Linked DNA regions of Starkeya sp. ORNL1. The protein of the gene in region 1 interacts with the protein of each later gene in a pairwise test. Links are inferred from orthologs where the notes say so. Each region holds a gene or a part of one and is shown in the gene's direction. Other genes may lie near its edges. The genes, in order: accC and ribD.

What was found.
Region 2: the proteins of accC (region 1) and ribD interact in binary tests that used the Escherichia coli proteins (3 or more experiments, as listed by UniProt). The link is inferred for Starkeya sp. ORNL1 from one-to-one orthologs.

Annotation. Positions count from the first base shown.
Region 1 is NZ_CP048834.1:1,182,977-1,187,467, forward strand. Bases 1-2,822 are described here. They hold accC (acetyl-CoA carboxylase biotin carboxylase subunit), read left to right. Parts: upstream 1-646; coding sequence 647-1,999; downstream 2,000-2,822. Other genes in these bases: aroQ (type II 3-dehydroquinate dehydratase), read left to right, coding at 1-125; accB (acetyl-CoA carboxylase biotin carboxyl carrier protein), read left to right, coding at 160-636; aat (leucyl/phenylalanyl-tRNA--protein transferase), read left to right, coding at 2,167-2,822. Also shown: more of aat, read left to right, coding at 2,823-2,844; G3545_RS05785 (NADH:ubiquinone oxidoreductase subunit NDUFA12), read right to left, coding at 3,576-3,983; G3545_RS05790 (GFA family protein), read right to left, coding at 4,087-4,491. UniProt on the Escherichia coli protein: This protein is a component of the acetyl coenzyme A carboxylase complex; first, biotin carboxylase catalyzes the carboxylation of the carrier protein and then the transcarboxylase transfers the carboxyl group to form malonyl-CoA.
Region 2 is NZ_CP048834.1:570,680-579,804, forward strand. Bases 5,826-8,809 are described here. They hold ribD (bifunctional diaminohydroxyphosphoribosylaminopyrimidine deaminase/5-amino-6-(5-phosphoribosylamino)uracil reductase RibD), read left to right. Parts: upstream 5,826-6,748; coding sequence 6,749-7,870; downstream 7,871-8,809. Other genes in these bases: glyA (serine hydroxymethyltransferase), read left to right, coding at 5,826-6,231; nrdR (transcriptional regulator NrdR), read left to right, coding at 6,279-6,752; G3545_RS02835 (riboflavin synthase), read left to right, coding at 7,876-8,466; ribH (6,7-dimethyl-8-ribityllumazine synthase), read left to right, coding at 8,510-8,809. In the rest of the region: G3545_RS02795 (branched-chain amino acid ABC transporter permease), read right to left, coding at 1-1,002; hemB (porphobilinogen synthase), read right to left, coding at 1,147-2,208; G3545_RS02805 (enoyl-CoA hydratase/isomerase family protein), read left to right, coding at 2,451-3,515; G3545_RS02810 (DUF6163 family protein), read left to right, coding at 3,535-3,969; G3545_RS02815 (winged helix DNA-binding protein), read left to right, coding at 4,300-4,755; more of glyA, read left to right, coding at 4,930-5,825; more of ribH, read left to right, coding at 8,810-8,992; transcription antitermination factor NusB, read left to right, coding at 8,996-9,125. UniProt on the Escherichia coli protein: Converts 2,5-diamino-6-(ribosylamino)-4(3h)-pyrimidinone 5'-phosphate into 5-amino-6-(ribosylamino)-2,4(1h,3h)-pyrimidinedione 5'-phosphate.

The DNA of each region.
Region 1 (4,491 bases):
TCGCCCGCGAAGCCTTCCGTCACCATTCCTACATTTCGCCGGTCGCCCGTGGGGTGATCTGCGGTCTCGGGATCGACGGCTACCGGCTCGCCATCGACGCGCTCGCCCCGCGACGCGCCATGTGAGGGAGACGGGCTTGGAAGCGACCGTCACAGGATCATGATGAAAACCAACAAGCCGGAAATCGACCCTGCGCTGGTGCGCGAGATCGCCAATCTGCTCTCCGAGAGCGACCTCACCGAGATCGAGGTGCAGCGCGAGGATCTGCGCATCCGTGTCGTGCGCCAGCCGCCGACCCTGGTGGCAGCGGCGCCTTATGCGGTTGCGGCCGCGCCGGCCACGGCCCCGGCTGCTGCGCCCGCCCCGGTGGTCACCGCGGAAGCGGCCGATCCGGCCAAGCATCCCGGCGTCGTGCCCTCACCCATGGTCGGCACCGCCTATCTCGGCCCGGATCCCGGCGCCCGCCCCTTCATCGAGGTCGGCGCCGTGGTGAAGGAAGGCCAGACCCTGCTCATCGTCGAAGCCATGAAGACGATGAACGCCATTCCTGCCCCCCGCGCCGGCACGGTGACGCGAATCCTCGTCACCAATGCGCAGCCGGTCGAATATGGCGAGCCGCTGCTGATCATCGAGTGAGGTGCCACTGATGTTCGGCAAGATCCTGATTGCCAATCGCGGCGAGATCGCTCTGCGGGTGCTGCGCGCCTGCAAGGAGCTCGGCATCGCCACCGTCGCGGTGCACTCCACGGCGGACGCCGACGCCATGCACGTCAAGCTCGCCGATGAGAGCGTGTGCATCGGTCCGCCGACCGCCAAGGACAGCTACCTCAACATCCCGAACCTGCTGGCCGCCTGCGAGATCACCGGCGCCGATGCGGTGCATCCGGGTTATGGCTTCCTCGCCGAGAATGCCCGTTTCGCGGAAATCCTGATCGACCACGGCGTGCAGTTCATCGGGCCGAAGCCCGAGCACATCCGCATCATGGGCGACAAGATCGAGGCGAAGCGGACCGCCAAGAAGCTCGGCATACCCTGCGTGCCGGGTTCGGAAGGCGGCGTCTCCTCCGACGAGGAGGCGCGCAAGGTCGCCGCCGAGATCGGCTTCCCGGTGCTGGTGAAGGCTGCGGCCGGCGGCGGCGGGCGTGGCATGAAGGTGGCCCGCTCGGCCGAGGAGCTGGCTTCCGCGCTCTATACGGCCCGTTCCGAGGCGCGCAACGCCTTCGGCGATGATTCGGTCTATCTGGAGAAGTATCTCAGCACGCCGCGACACATCGAGATCCAGGTGCTGGGCGACGGGCGCGGCAATGCCGTCCATCTCGGCGAGCGCGACTGCTCGCTGCAGCGCCGGCACCAGAAGGTGTGGGAGGAAGCCCCCTCCCCGACCATCACGCCGGAGCAGCGCGCCGAGATCGGCGAGACCGTGGCCAGCGCCATGCGCGAGATGAAGTATCTCGGCGCCGGCACGGTCGAGTTCCTGTACGAGCAGGGTCGCTTCTATTTCATCGAGATGAACACCCGCATCCAGGTGGAGCATCCGGTGACCGAGGCCATCACCGGCATCGACCTGATCAACGAGCAGATCCGCGTCGCCGCCGGCGAGCCGCTCGACATCACCCAGGACGACATCGTGCTGAAGGGCCACGCCATCGAGGTGCGGGTGAATGCGGAGCATCCGCGCACCTTCCGCCCCTCGCCGGGCAAGGTCACCAATTGGCACGTGCCGGGCGGGCCGGGCGTGCGTGTCGATTCGGCGGTCTATCAGGGCTATTCCATCCCGCCCTTCTATGACAGCCTCGCCGGCAAGCTGATCGTCACCGCCCGCACCCGTGCCGAATGCCTGATGCGGCTGCGCCGTGCGCTCGACGAGTTCGTGGTCGACGGCATCGAGACCACGCTGCCGCTGTTCCGCGAGCTGGTGCATAACGACGACATCATACGCGGCGCCTACGACATCCACTGGCTGGAGCACTTCCTCGCCGAAGGCGAGCCGGGGAGCTAAGATGCGCTCGGCTTGAGCATCCTTCGAGGCCCGGCTTGGCCGGGCACCTCAGGATGACGTAGTTCTCAAAAAGCGACGTCATCCTGAGGTGCGAGCGTAGCGAGCCTCGAAGGATGTTGAAGTAGGCCCCGCTTCACAGTCTCGCCCTTCTCCGTCATGCTGGTGACATGTCCCGCCCGCGCGATCATCAGGTCGAGATCACTCCGGAAGTGCTGCTGAAGGCCTATGCCTGCGGCATCTTCCCGATGGCCGAGAGCGCGGAAGATCCCGGCCTCTACTGGATCGAGCCGGAGCGGCGCGGCGTCATTCCGCTGCATGGCTTCCACATCCCCGACCGGCTGGCCCGCACCGTACGCTCCGACCGTTTCGAGATCCGCGTCGATCATGATTTCGACGCGGTGATGGATGGCTGCGCGGCGCCCGCCCCCGGACGCACCAAGACCTGGATCAATGCCCGCATCCGCAAGCTCTATTGCGACCTGCATGCGCGCGGCTTCTGCCACTCGGTCGAGGCGTGGGAAGACGGCAAGCTGGTCGGCGGGCTCTATGGGGTGCGGCTCGGGCGCGCCTTCTTCGGCGAGAGCATGTTCCACACCTCGCGCGACGCCTCGAAGGTGGCGCTGGTGCATCTGGTGGCACGGCTGCGCAAAGGCGGCTTCGCGCTGCTCGACACCCAGTTCATCACCGACCATCTGCGCAGCTTCGGCGCGGTCGAGGTGACGCGGCGGCAATACACCCGGCTGCTGGCGCAGGCGCTCGACGGCGAAGGCAATTTCTATTGCTGGCCGCCGGGCGAGGCGATCTGCGGCGCGGTCTGCTTGCAGTCGATCAGCCAGACATCATAGATCGGGTGCTCGACGCCGTGCAGGCCGGGGCTGTTGGCGAACATCCAGCCGCCGAACAAATGCTTCACCCCGCCATCCAGCTCGATCTCCTGCACCTCGACGAAACCAGTGGTGTTCTGCGTCTCGGTGGATGGCCGCGTGTAGCAGGCGCGCGGCGTGATGCGCAGCGCGCCGAACTGCACCGTCTCATTGATCGAGACGTCGAAGGTGATGATGCGGCCGGTGATCTTGTCGAGGCCGGAGAACACCGCGGTCTTGTTGGTGATCTTCTGCGACGGCGGCTGGGTGACCTCGATATCGCCCCCGGGGCCGACGGTCGCGGCGCCCGGAACGTTCGGCGCGCCGTTTGGCGGCTGGCCGGCAACGGGTGGCTGGCCGTTGCCGGGGAATTGGCCATTGCGCGGCGCCACGGGCGCGCCGATCGGCGGCTCCATGATCGGCGGCACGCCGGCACCGCCAGGTGGCGAATCAGGATCCTGCACCGGCCCGCCATCGGGCAGATTGGCCGGCGGCAGCGGGCGGGTATCGACGCCGCCCTGCCAGCCCTGCGCGCCGGCAGCGCCTATCCCGCCAAACAGGAGAAGGCTCGCCAGACAAAGGAGGCGAAACGGGCCAGGCATCAATCGATGGCGCATCAGGCGATGGCTCGGAAGGTCACGGAAGGCGCCCGTAGACACCTGCAATACGGCGAGCAAGGGGCGGCACAGGACGGCACCGCCGATCAATATCCATCAATCCGGCGACCAGGCCTTGTAGTCGCCGGTCACCGCGGGACGATGGCCATAGCCCAGCGTCGAGCCCGGCGGGCGATAGGCGCCGGGGGTGCCGGTGGGGTTGGCGCGGTGCGGCAGCTCCCACGGGTGCGCCTTGTACTCTTCCTGGCTCGGCGGCACGTCGGTGCGCTGATGCATCCAGGCGTGCCAGCCCGGCGGTATGGAGGTCGCCTCGGCGACGCCGTTGAAGATCACCCAGCGCCGCTCAAAGCCGAGCGCCGGGTCGATCTTGCCGCCTTTGGTGCGGTAATAGACGTTGCCGAACTCGTCCTCGCCGACCCGTTCGCCGAAGCGCCAGGTGTGGAGGCGCGTGCCCATGGTCTGGCCGTTCCACCAGGTGAAGACTTCGGTGATGAAGGTGGACAGATTCACGAGGGCATCCTGGCAGTTCTGAGCGTCAAGTATCGGCCGGAACATGCCATCCGGCCAAGGCGGTGTCCAGCAAATGCAGGCGCTTCGGGTGCGGCGTTCAGCGGCTGCGGCCGTCGAAATGGCGCACCGGGAAGCTGTCCGGCTCGACACCGTCGAGGCAGCGCACATTGAGCGCCACCATGTGCACGCCATCGGGGCGCATGCCCCGGGCGAACGGCTCGACGCCGCAGGTGGTGCAGAACACGTGGCCGATGACGTGCTTGTTGAAACGGTATTCGGCGATTCGGTCGGCGCCCTCGGTAAGCCGGAAATCCTCCTCGTCGGTGAAGGCGAGCAGCGTGCCCTTTTTCTGACAGAAGGAGCAGTTGCAGGCGACGACGCCGCTGATCTCGGCTTCCGCCTCATAACGCACGGCGCCGCAATGGCAGGAACCGGTGTAGGTCTGCTTGCCGGTTTCGGCCGGCTTGGCTGCGGCTTCGGCCGGGGCGGCGGTGACGGTGGC
Region 2 (9,125 bases), 610 kb from region 1 along the record:
CGAGGCCAGCAGGCGCGGGGCGTTCACGCCGAGCAGGCACGCCATCAGCGGGTCGTCGGCATAGGCCCGCCAGGAACGGCCATAGCTGGTGAAGGCAAGCAGGCCGAGCAGGATGGAAGCCCCGGTCATGCCGAGCCCGGCCGCCAGCAATTGCGCCGGGGTGACGGTGGCGATGAAGCCTTCGCCGCCGGCGAGCGGCACGGGGATATTGAGCAGCGGCGGCAGCCAGTTCTCGCGCATGCCATAGGTGATGCGCAGCAGCTCGGTCAGCACGATGGCGAGCGCGATGGTGCCGATCAGCACCGGCTGCGGCGAGCGCGAGCGTCGGGTAAGCGGCAGCACGACGACGCGGCCGACGACCCAGCTCAGCAGTGCGGCGGCGGCGACGCCGGCGAGAAGCGCGGCCGCGAGGCCCGGGCCGGTGAGGCGCCCGAAGCTCATCACCACGCCTGAGGCGACCAGCATATTGACGCCGCCGGTCACCGCGATCTCACCGAAGGCGAGGTTGATACGCCCGATCAGCCCGTAGACCAGGGCGAAACTGGTGGCGATCAGGCCATATATGCCGGCGAGCGTCAGTCCGTTCAGCGCCTGCTGCAGCCAATAGGCCGCTCGCATCGAGAGCGCGAAGGCCGGCGCGCGTTCGATGAACGGGGTGGCGTCGGCGAGCCACCAGCGTTTCAGGAAGAAAAGCTTGATATCGCTCAGGGGGCCGGCATCGGTGTCGACGGCGACGAGATCGAAGCGATCCACGCCGGAACGGCCGGCGAAGCTGCAGGTCAGCCAATGCGGGCGGGTGACATCGTCCTCACGCACCGTGTAGCCTAGCCGCAGCGTATCGGCGTCCTCGGGCAGCGGGGCGAGGGAGGTTTCGCGGATGGTCGCGTCCTCGTCGTACAGCGCCGGCGCAATGGCGCGGCAGATGCGCGCCTGGTCGGCATCGAGCACCGAGCTGCAGCCGGCCAGCAGCAAAAGGAAGGCGAGGGCAGCGAGGAGGCGCATGCCGGGAACCTAGAGCCCTATCCGCCCGGATGGAATCACCCGGGTGAAAAGATAGTGCCCTCGATTCAATGAGCTGGAGCATGTCCTCATCGCAAAAGTCTGCCAACTTTTGCGGAACATGCTCGGCATCCCGGCAGCGGACGTTCAGCCCTGCCGTGCGAGCAATTCGGCGACCCGGGGTGCGAAATATGTGAGCACGCCGTCGGCGCCGGCACGCTTGAAGGCGATCAGGCTTTCCAGCATCGCCTTCTCACCGTCGAGCCAACCATTGCGTGCCGCCGCCTCGATCATCGCGTACTCGCCGGAGACCTGATAGGCGAAGGTCGGCAGGCCGAACGTCTCCTTCAGGCGGTAGACGATGTCGAGATAGGGTAGGCCGGGCTTCACCATCAGCATGTCGGCGCCCTCCTCGATGTCGAGGGCGGCTTCGCGCAGCGCTTCCATGCCGTTGGCGCTGTCCATCTGGTAGGTGCGCTTGTCGCCCTTGAGGCAGCCGGTCGAGCCGACCGCATCGCGGAACGGGCCGTAGAAGGCGGAGGCATATTTGGCGCTATAGGCGAGGATCTGGGCGTCGAGGTGCCCGGCTTCGTCGAGCGCGCGGCGGATGGCGCCGACCCGGCCATCCATCATGTCGGACGGCGCGATGACGTCGGAACCGGCCTCCGCCTGCACCAGCGCCTGCTCGATCAGCACGGCGACGGTCTCGTCGTTCAGCACGCGGCCATCGTTCGCGAGCAGTCCGTCATGGCCGTGGCTGGTATAGGGATCCAGCGCGACATCGGTGATGAGGCCGATCTCCGGCACCGCGGCCTTGATGGCGCGCAGCGTGCGGCAGGTGAGATTGTCGCTGTTCAGCGCCTCCCGCCCATCGGCGGTACGCAGCCCCGGATCGGTATAGGGGAACAGCGCGATCGCCGGGATGCCCAGCTTTGCCGCCCGCTCGGCCTCGCGCACCGCCTCGTCGACGGTGAGCCGATCGACGCCGGGCATCGAGGTGATAGGCGCGCGGGCCTCGCTGCCGTCCATCACGAAGATCGGCCAGATCAGGTCGGAGACGGTGAGCGTGTGCTCGCGCACCAGCTGCCGGGCCCAATCCGCCTTGCGGTTGCGGCGCGGACGGTGGGCGAGGTCGAGCCGGGTCGCCACATCGGACCGGCCGGCAGGCTCGGGTACCACCGGGCGCGGGCGGGCAAAGGGAATCGCCATGGGAACGCTCATCTCGTGCAGTTTCGAATGCTTATAACGTCATAATGGACGGAGCGCGATATGCGCCGGATCAAGGCGGCCATGCAGACGACAGCGCGCCGCAGGGCATGGTGACGCGGGGATGACAAGGCAAGCTTGGCTTCAGCTTTGCTCAAGCCCACCTCAGGCATCCGACAAGCATGGCTTACAAAAAGCCGCCGCAGGGGCTATTGCCATCGCGGGCGGCTGCATCCGGGGGATTCGTGACCGGCAATATCGGCATTGGCTTCGAGGTGCGTGGCGCCGCCGGCATCATCACGCTCGATCGCCCGAAGGCGCTGAACGCCATTACCCATCACATGGTGCTCGCCATGCGGGCGCAACTCGACGCCTGGATCGCTGACCACGCCGTCCAGCATGTGGTGCTGCGTTCGGCCCATGAGCGCGCCTTCTGCGTCGGTGGCGACGTGCGCCACATGGCCGAACTCGGCAGCACCGGCCGCAAGGAGCAGGCGAGGGCGTTCTGGCGCGACGAATATGCGCTGAACCATTTGATCTCGCGCTACCCCAAGCCCTACGTCTCGCTGGTCGACGGGTTGTGCTTCGGCGGCGGCTTCGGCGTCTCCGGCCACGGCAGCTACCGCGTGGCCGGCGACAAGCTTGGCTTTGCCATGCCGGAAGTCGCGATCGGCCTGTTCCCGGATGTCGGCGGCACCTATGTGCTGCCGCGCCTTCCGGGCTGGGCCGGCACCTTCCTCGCCATGACCGGAGCCCGCATCGGCATGCCGGACGCGGTGGCGCTCGGCCTTTATACCCATCACATCCCGACCGAGCGCTGGCCCGACCTGCTCGAGGCGCTTGCCGCCGGCGACGAGATGGACGCGCTGCTCGACCGCTTTGCCGTGGTGCCGCCGCCCCCGGCGCTGGCAAGCCTCTATCCCATGATCGACCGCGTCTTCGCCGGAGGCACCGTACCGGCGGTGGTGGCGGCGCTGGAGCATGCCGAAAAAGGCGAGGGCGTCGAGGCGGAATTCGCCCGGCTCCAGCTCTCGACCATCCGCCGCGCCTCGCCGACCAGCGTGTTCATCGCTTTCGAGCAGATGCGCCGTGGCCTTTCGCATGATCTCGCCGGCTGCCTCAAGCTGGAATTCCGCGTGGTGACGCGCCTGCTCGACGGGCATGATTTCTTCGAGGGCGTGCGTGCTGTATTGATCCACAAGGACCAGGCGCCGAAGTGGCAGCCGTCGCGGCTCGAGGATATCGATCCCGCCGCGATCGCCGCGCTGTTCGACACACCGCTCCCCGACGAACTGGTGCTCCCCGAATGACCCTGGCCGGCGCTGCCTCATGTCGATGACGCCTTACGATCCGCTCGACGGCGCGCTGGGCCCGGCCTCGCACCGGCTCGGCCCGTGGCAGCGCCGGGTGCTGCAGTATCTGCGCGGGCTGGCGGCCTTCCTGCTGCTCAAGACGGTCTATAGCTGGACGCTGATCTGCGGCATCTGGGATGGCGATGTCAGCCGCTTCGAGGGGCTCTCGCTCGCGGCGCAGTCTGCGGTGATCTGGGCCGGCATCATGAATCCGGTGGCGGCGGTGGGCCTGTGGCTAGGCGCGGCCTGGGGCGTGGTGCTGTGGCTGGTGACCACGCTGGTGCAGATCATGATCAACGCCTCGGCGCCGGAAGGCGTCGGCAGCCTGGTATTCGTTGCCGCGGTCGAGGCGCTGCTGGTCGGCTTCTATGCCTTCCTGACCTACAAGGCGACGCGCGAGACCGAAGACTGATCTTTCGCGCCGAATTTCGTCCCGCGGCGAATTCCGAAGTCAGATGAAATGGTTAGGCCGATGTAAACGGGCAGCCTTGCGGCTCCCGGCGTGGCCGCGTGCAAACCCTTGAAGCCCTTGAGTTTAGACGATCGGATTCACCGCACGTAAAGGACGTGAGGTCACTAAAGATTCATCGTGCCGTTTAAGCGCTTTTTATAAGCCTTCACGTAAAACCAGACGCATCAGAGGGAACTAATCCCTCAAATGAAAATAAAATTTGAGGCGTCAGACATGAAGAGCACAGCACAGGCGGTGGAAACTGCCAAAACCGATGAACGTCGCGAAGAAATCCGGCCGCTTTACATGGAGGCGCTCACGCTCGTCGAGCGTCTCCATCGCCGGCTCTTGGACGTTATAAAGGATGAGTTCGACCGGCGCGGCCGTTCGGACGTGAACAGTGTGCAGGCGCTGCTGCTGTTCAACATTGGCGATGCCGAACTCACCGCCGGTGAATTGCGCACCCGGGGCTACTATCTCGGCTCCAACGTCTCCTACAACCTGAAGAAGCTGGTCGAGATGGGCTACCTGCACCATCAGCGCTCGCGCATCGACCGCCGCTCGGTGCGCATCAAGCTCACTGACAAGGGTGAGGAGGTGCGCGACATCGTGGAGAAGCTTTACCAGAAGCACATCGCCACGATCGAGCAGATCGGCGGCATCGGCGCCCAGGACTTCCAGGTCATCAACAAGGCCCTGGTCCGGCTGGAGCGCTTCTGGACCGATCAGATCCTCTACCGGCTCTGAACGCAGGGGCGGGGGCGCGAGGAGCCGGCGCGGGCGTCGCCTGCGTGCAAGGCGGCTCTGCGTCGGGCGTGCTTTGAAAGGCGGAAGACGCTGTGCTAAGCGACCGGGCGATGTTTCCGGTCGGGTACGGCCGTCGTTCGTCGTTCCCGCCGCCCGAGCCATGGAGCCCGGCCTATGTCCTCGCTTGCCAATACGGTCGCGGATACCGCGACGTTCTTCTCCGCGCCGCTCGACGAGACCGATCCGGAGCTCGCCGGCGCGATTCGCGCCGAGCTCGGTCGCCAGCGCGACGAGATCGAGCTGATCGCCTCCGAGAACATCGTCTCTCGGGCCGTGCTCGAAGCGCAGGGCTCCGTGCTCACCAATAAATATGCCGAAGGCTATCCGGGCCGCCGCTATTATGGCGGTTGCCAGTATGTCGACGTCGCCGAGACGCTCGCCATCGAGCGCGCCAAGAAGCTGTTCGGCGCCGGCTTTGCCAATGTGCAGCCGCATTCGGGCGCGCAGGCCAACACTGCGGTGTTCTTCGCGCTGATGCAGCCCGGCGATACCTTCCTCGGCCTCAACCTCGCCGCCGGCGGGCACCTGACCCATGGCGCGCCGGTGAGCCTCTCCGGCAAGTGGTTCAAGCCGGTGCCCTATAATGTGCGCCAGGACGACCAGCGCATCGATTATGAGGAAGTGGCCAAGCTCGCCGACGAGCACAAGCCGAAGGTCATCATCGCCGGCGGCTCGGCCTATCCGCGCCATATCGACTTCGTGAAGATGCGCGCCATCGCCGACTCGGTCGGCGCCTATCTCATGGTCGACATGGCGCATTTCGCTGGTCTGGTCGCAGGCGGCGTGCATCCGAACCCGGTGCCGCACGCCCATGTCACCACCACGACCACCCACAAGACGCTGCGCGGCCCGCGCGGTGGCATGATCCTCACCAATGACGAGGACCTGGCGAAGAAGGTCAACTCTGCCATCTTCCCGGGCACCCAGGGCGGCCCGCTGATGCATGTCATCGCCGCCAAGGCGGTGGCGTTCGGCGAGGCGCTGCGTCCCGAGTTCAAGCTTTACGCGAAGAACGTCGTGGAAAATGCCAAGGCGCTTGCGGAAAATCTCAAGGGCCATGGCTTTTCCATCGTCTCCGGCGGCACCGATACGCATCTGATGCTGGTCGATCTCCGCCCGAAGAAGCTCACCGGCAAGGTGTCGGAGGCCGCGCTCGGCCGTGCCCACATCACCTGCAACAAGAACGGCATCCCGTTCGACCCGGAAAAGCCGATGGTCACCTCCGGCGTGCGCCTCGGCACCCCGGCCGGGACCACGCGCGGCTTCGGCGTTGCCGAGTTCCAGCAGGTCGGCGACATGATTGCCGAGGTGCTCGACGTGCTCTCGCAGAAGGGCACCGACGAGGACAGCCTGGTTGAGGCCGCGGTTCGCGAAAAGGTGGCGGGACTATTGGCGCGGTTCCCCATCTATAATTGAAGCGAAGCCGCTATATATAGTAGCGATTCGCTAGCCGAGGAACTTCGATGCGCTGTCCCTATTGCGGGAGTCTGGACACCCAGGTGAAGGACTCCCGTCCGACCGAGGACAGCGCTGCGATCCGGCGCCGCCGCATCTGTCCGGATTGCGGCGGCCGCTTTACTACCTTCGAACGCGTTCAGCTGCGCGAACTCACCGTGGTGAAGCGTTCCGGTCGCCGCGTGCCGTTCGACCGCGACAAGCTTGCCCGCTCGATCGAAGTGGCGCTGAGGAAGCGCCCGGTCGATGCCGAGCGGGTGGAGCGGCTGGTTTCCGGCCTGGTCCGGCGGCTGGAGAGCATGGGCGAGAGCGAGATCGGCTCGGAGACCATCGGCGAACTGGTAATGGAGAGCCTGAAGCAGCTCGACGACGTCGCCTATGTCCGCTTCGCCAGCGTCTACCGCAATTTCCGCGAGGCAAAGGACTTCGAGGCGGTGCTCGGCGAGCTCGACTCCCGGGAAGACGGACGGCTCGACGAATGAGCGCGCCGCCGGGCGCGGGGGTCGATGACTGGCTGATGCAGGCCGCGCTGGCCGCCGGCCGCCGCAATCTCGGCATGACCTGGCCCAACCCCGCGGTCGGTGCGCTGGTGGTGCGCGAGAGCGGGCAGGGGCCTTTGATCCTCGCCCATGCCGGCACCGCGAAGGGCGGGCGCCCTCATGCCGAGCCGCAGGCGCTCGCCGACGCCGGGGAGGCCGCGCGCGGCGCCACGCTCTACGTCACGCTGGAGCCCTGCTCGCATCATGGTCGCACGCCGCCCTGCGTCGATGCCATCCAGGCGGCCGGCATTTCGCGCGTGGTGGCGGCTATCGAGGATCCGGACATCCGCGTTGCCGGGCGTGGCTTTGCCTTCCTGCGCTCGCAGGGCATCGAGGTGACTACCGGCATCGGCACCGAGGAGGCGCGCCTCGCCCATGCCGGCCATATTCGCCGTGTCACGCTCGGGCGCCCGCACCTCATGCTGAAACTCGCCGTCTCGGCCGACGGCAAGGCCGGGCTCGCCGGCCGGCGCCCGGTCGCGATCACCGGCGAGGCCGCGCGGCGCCAGGTGCATCTGATGCGCGCCACCCACGATGCCGTGCTCACCGGCATCGGCACCGTGCTGTCCGACGATCCGCAGCTCACCTGCCGGCTGCCCGGCATGCTCGACCGTTCGCCGGTGCGGGTGGTGCTCGACAGCACGCTGCGGCTGCCGCTTGCCTCAGCTTTGGTCGCCACCCACGAGATTGCCCCGCTCTGGCTGATCGCCGCCGAGGACGCCCCGGCCGACCGCGAGACCACGCTCACCGAGATAGGCGTCGAGGTGATGCGGGTGCGCCGCCGCCCAAATGGCGGGCTCGACCTCCACGAGGCCCTGCATCTGCTCGCCATGCGCGGCATCACCCGGCTGATGGTGGAGGCGGGGCCGCGGGTCGCGGCAGCCTTTGTGCAGGATGGGCTGGTCGACGAGGCGGATATCTTCACCGCGCCGGCAACGCTCGGCACCGACGCAATCGATGCCTTGCACGGCTTGCCGCTCTCCGCCCTCGACGCTTATCTGAGCGAGACCGAAACCGCGATGCACGGGCCCGATCGCCTGCGCGTATTGAGGCGAGCCTAGAGATCATGTTCACCGGCATCATCACCGATGTGGGCGAGGTGGCGCGGATCGAGCCGCGCAACGACGTCCGCCGCCTGACCATCCTGACCCGCTACGACACGTCCAGTATCGACCTCGGCGCCTCCATCGCCTGTTCGGGCGTCTGCCTGACGGTGGTCGGCACCGATGAGGGTACGTTCGACGTCGAGGCGGCGCCGGAGACGCTGGCCATCACCACGGTCAGCGGGTGGGGGCCGGGCACCCGCATCAATCTGGAACGCGCGCTGAAGATCGGCGACGAGCTCGGCGGCCATATCGTCCAGGGCCACGCCGACGGCGTCGCCAAGGTGATTTCCCGCGAGGATCTCGGCGAGACCACGCGCTTCTGGTTCGAGGCGCCCGAGGCACTCGCCCGCTTCATTGCGCCGAAGGGCTCGGTTGCGCTCGACGGCACCTCGCTCACCGTGAACGAGGTCGAAGGCGCGCGCTTCTCCTGTTTGCTGATCCCGCACACGCTTTCGCACACCGCGTGGGGCGAGGTGCGAGCTGGGAACGTTGTCAATATCGAAATCGACATGATGGCCCGCTACGCTGCGCGGCTTGCGGAGTTCCGCTGAGCCCTGTACGTCCTCGACCCGTCCATCTGCATGAGGTTGCTCCATGGCGAGCCCGCGCCCGCCGCGTGCCTCCGATGACGCCCCGGTCCACGGGCGCGTGCTCATCGTCGAGGCCCGCTTCTATGACGATATCGCCGACGAACTGCTGGCCGGCGCCACCGCCGCGCTGACGCATGCGGGGGCGAGCTATGACGTCGTTACCGTGCCCGGCACGCTGGAAGTGCCGCCCGCGGCCGCCATCGCGCTCGATGCCGCGGCCCATGCCGGCCATCCCTATGATGCGGTAGTGACGCTCGGTTGCGTGATCCGCGGCGAGACCTATCATTTCGAGATCGTCGCCGGGGAATCCGCCCGTGCGCTGATGGACCTCGCGGTCGCCCGCAAGATGCCGCTCGGCAATGGTATCCTCACCGTCGAGACCGACGAGCAGGCATGGGTGCGTGCCCGTGTGGCCGATGGCGACAAGGGCGGCGGTGCCGCCAAGGCGGCGCTGTCGCTGCTGCGTCTCAAACGCAAGGTCGGGTGAGGCATGTCCACGACGCCGACCAAGCCCGTCAACCACAAGCCGATCCGCAAGAGCGCGGCGCGGCTCAATGCGGTGCAGGCGCTCTACCAGATGGATGTCGCGGCGACCCCGTTGCCGGAGATCCTCGCCCAGT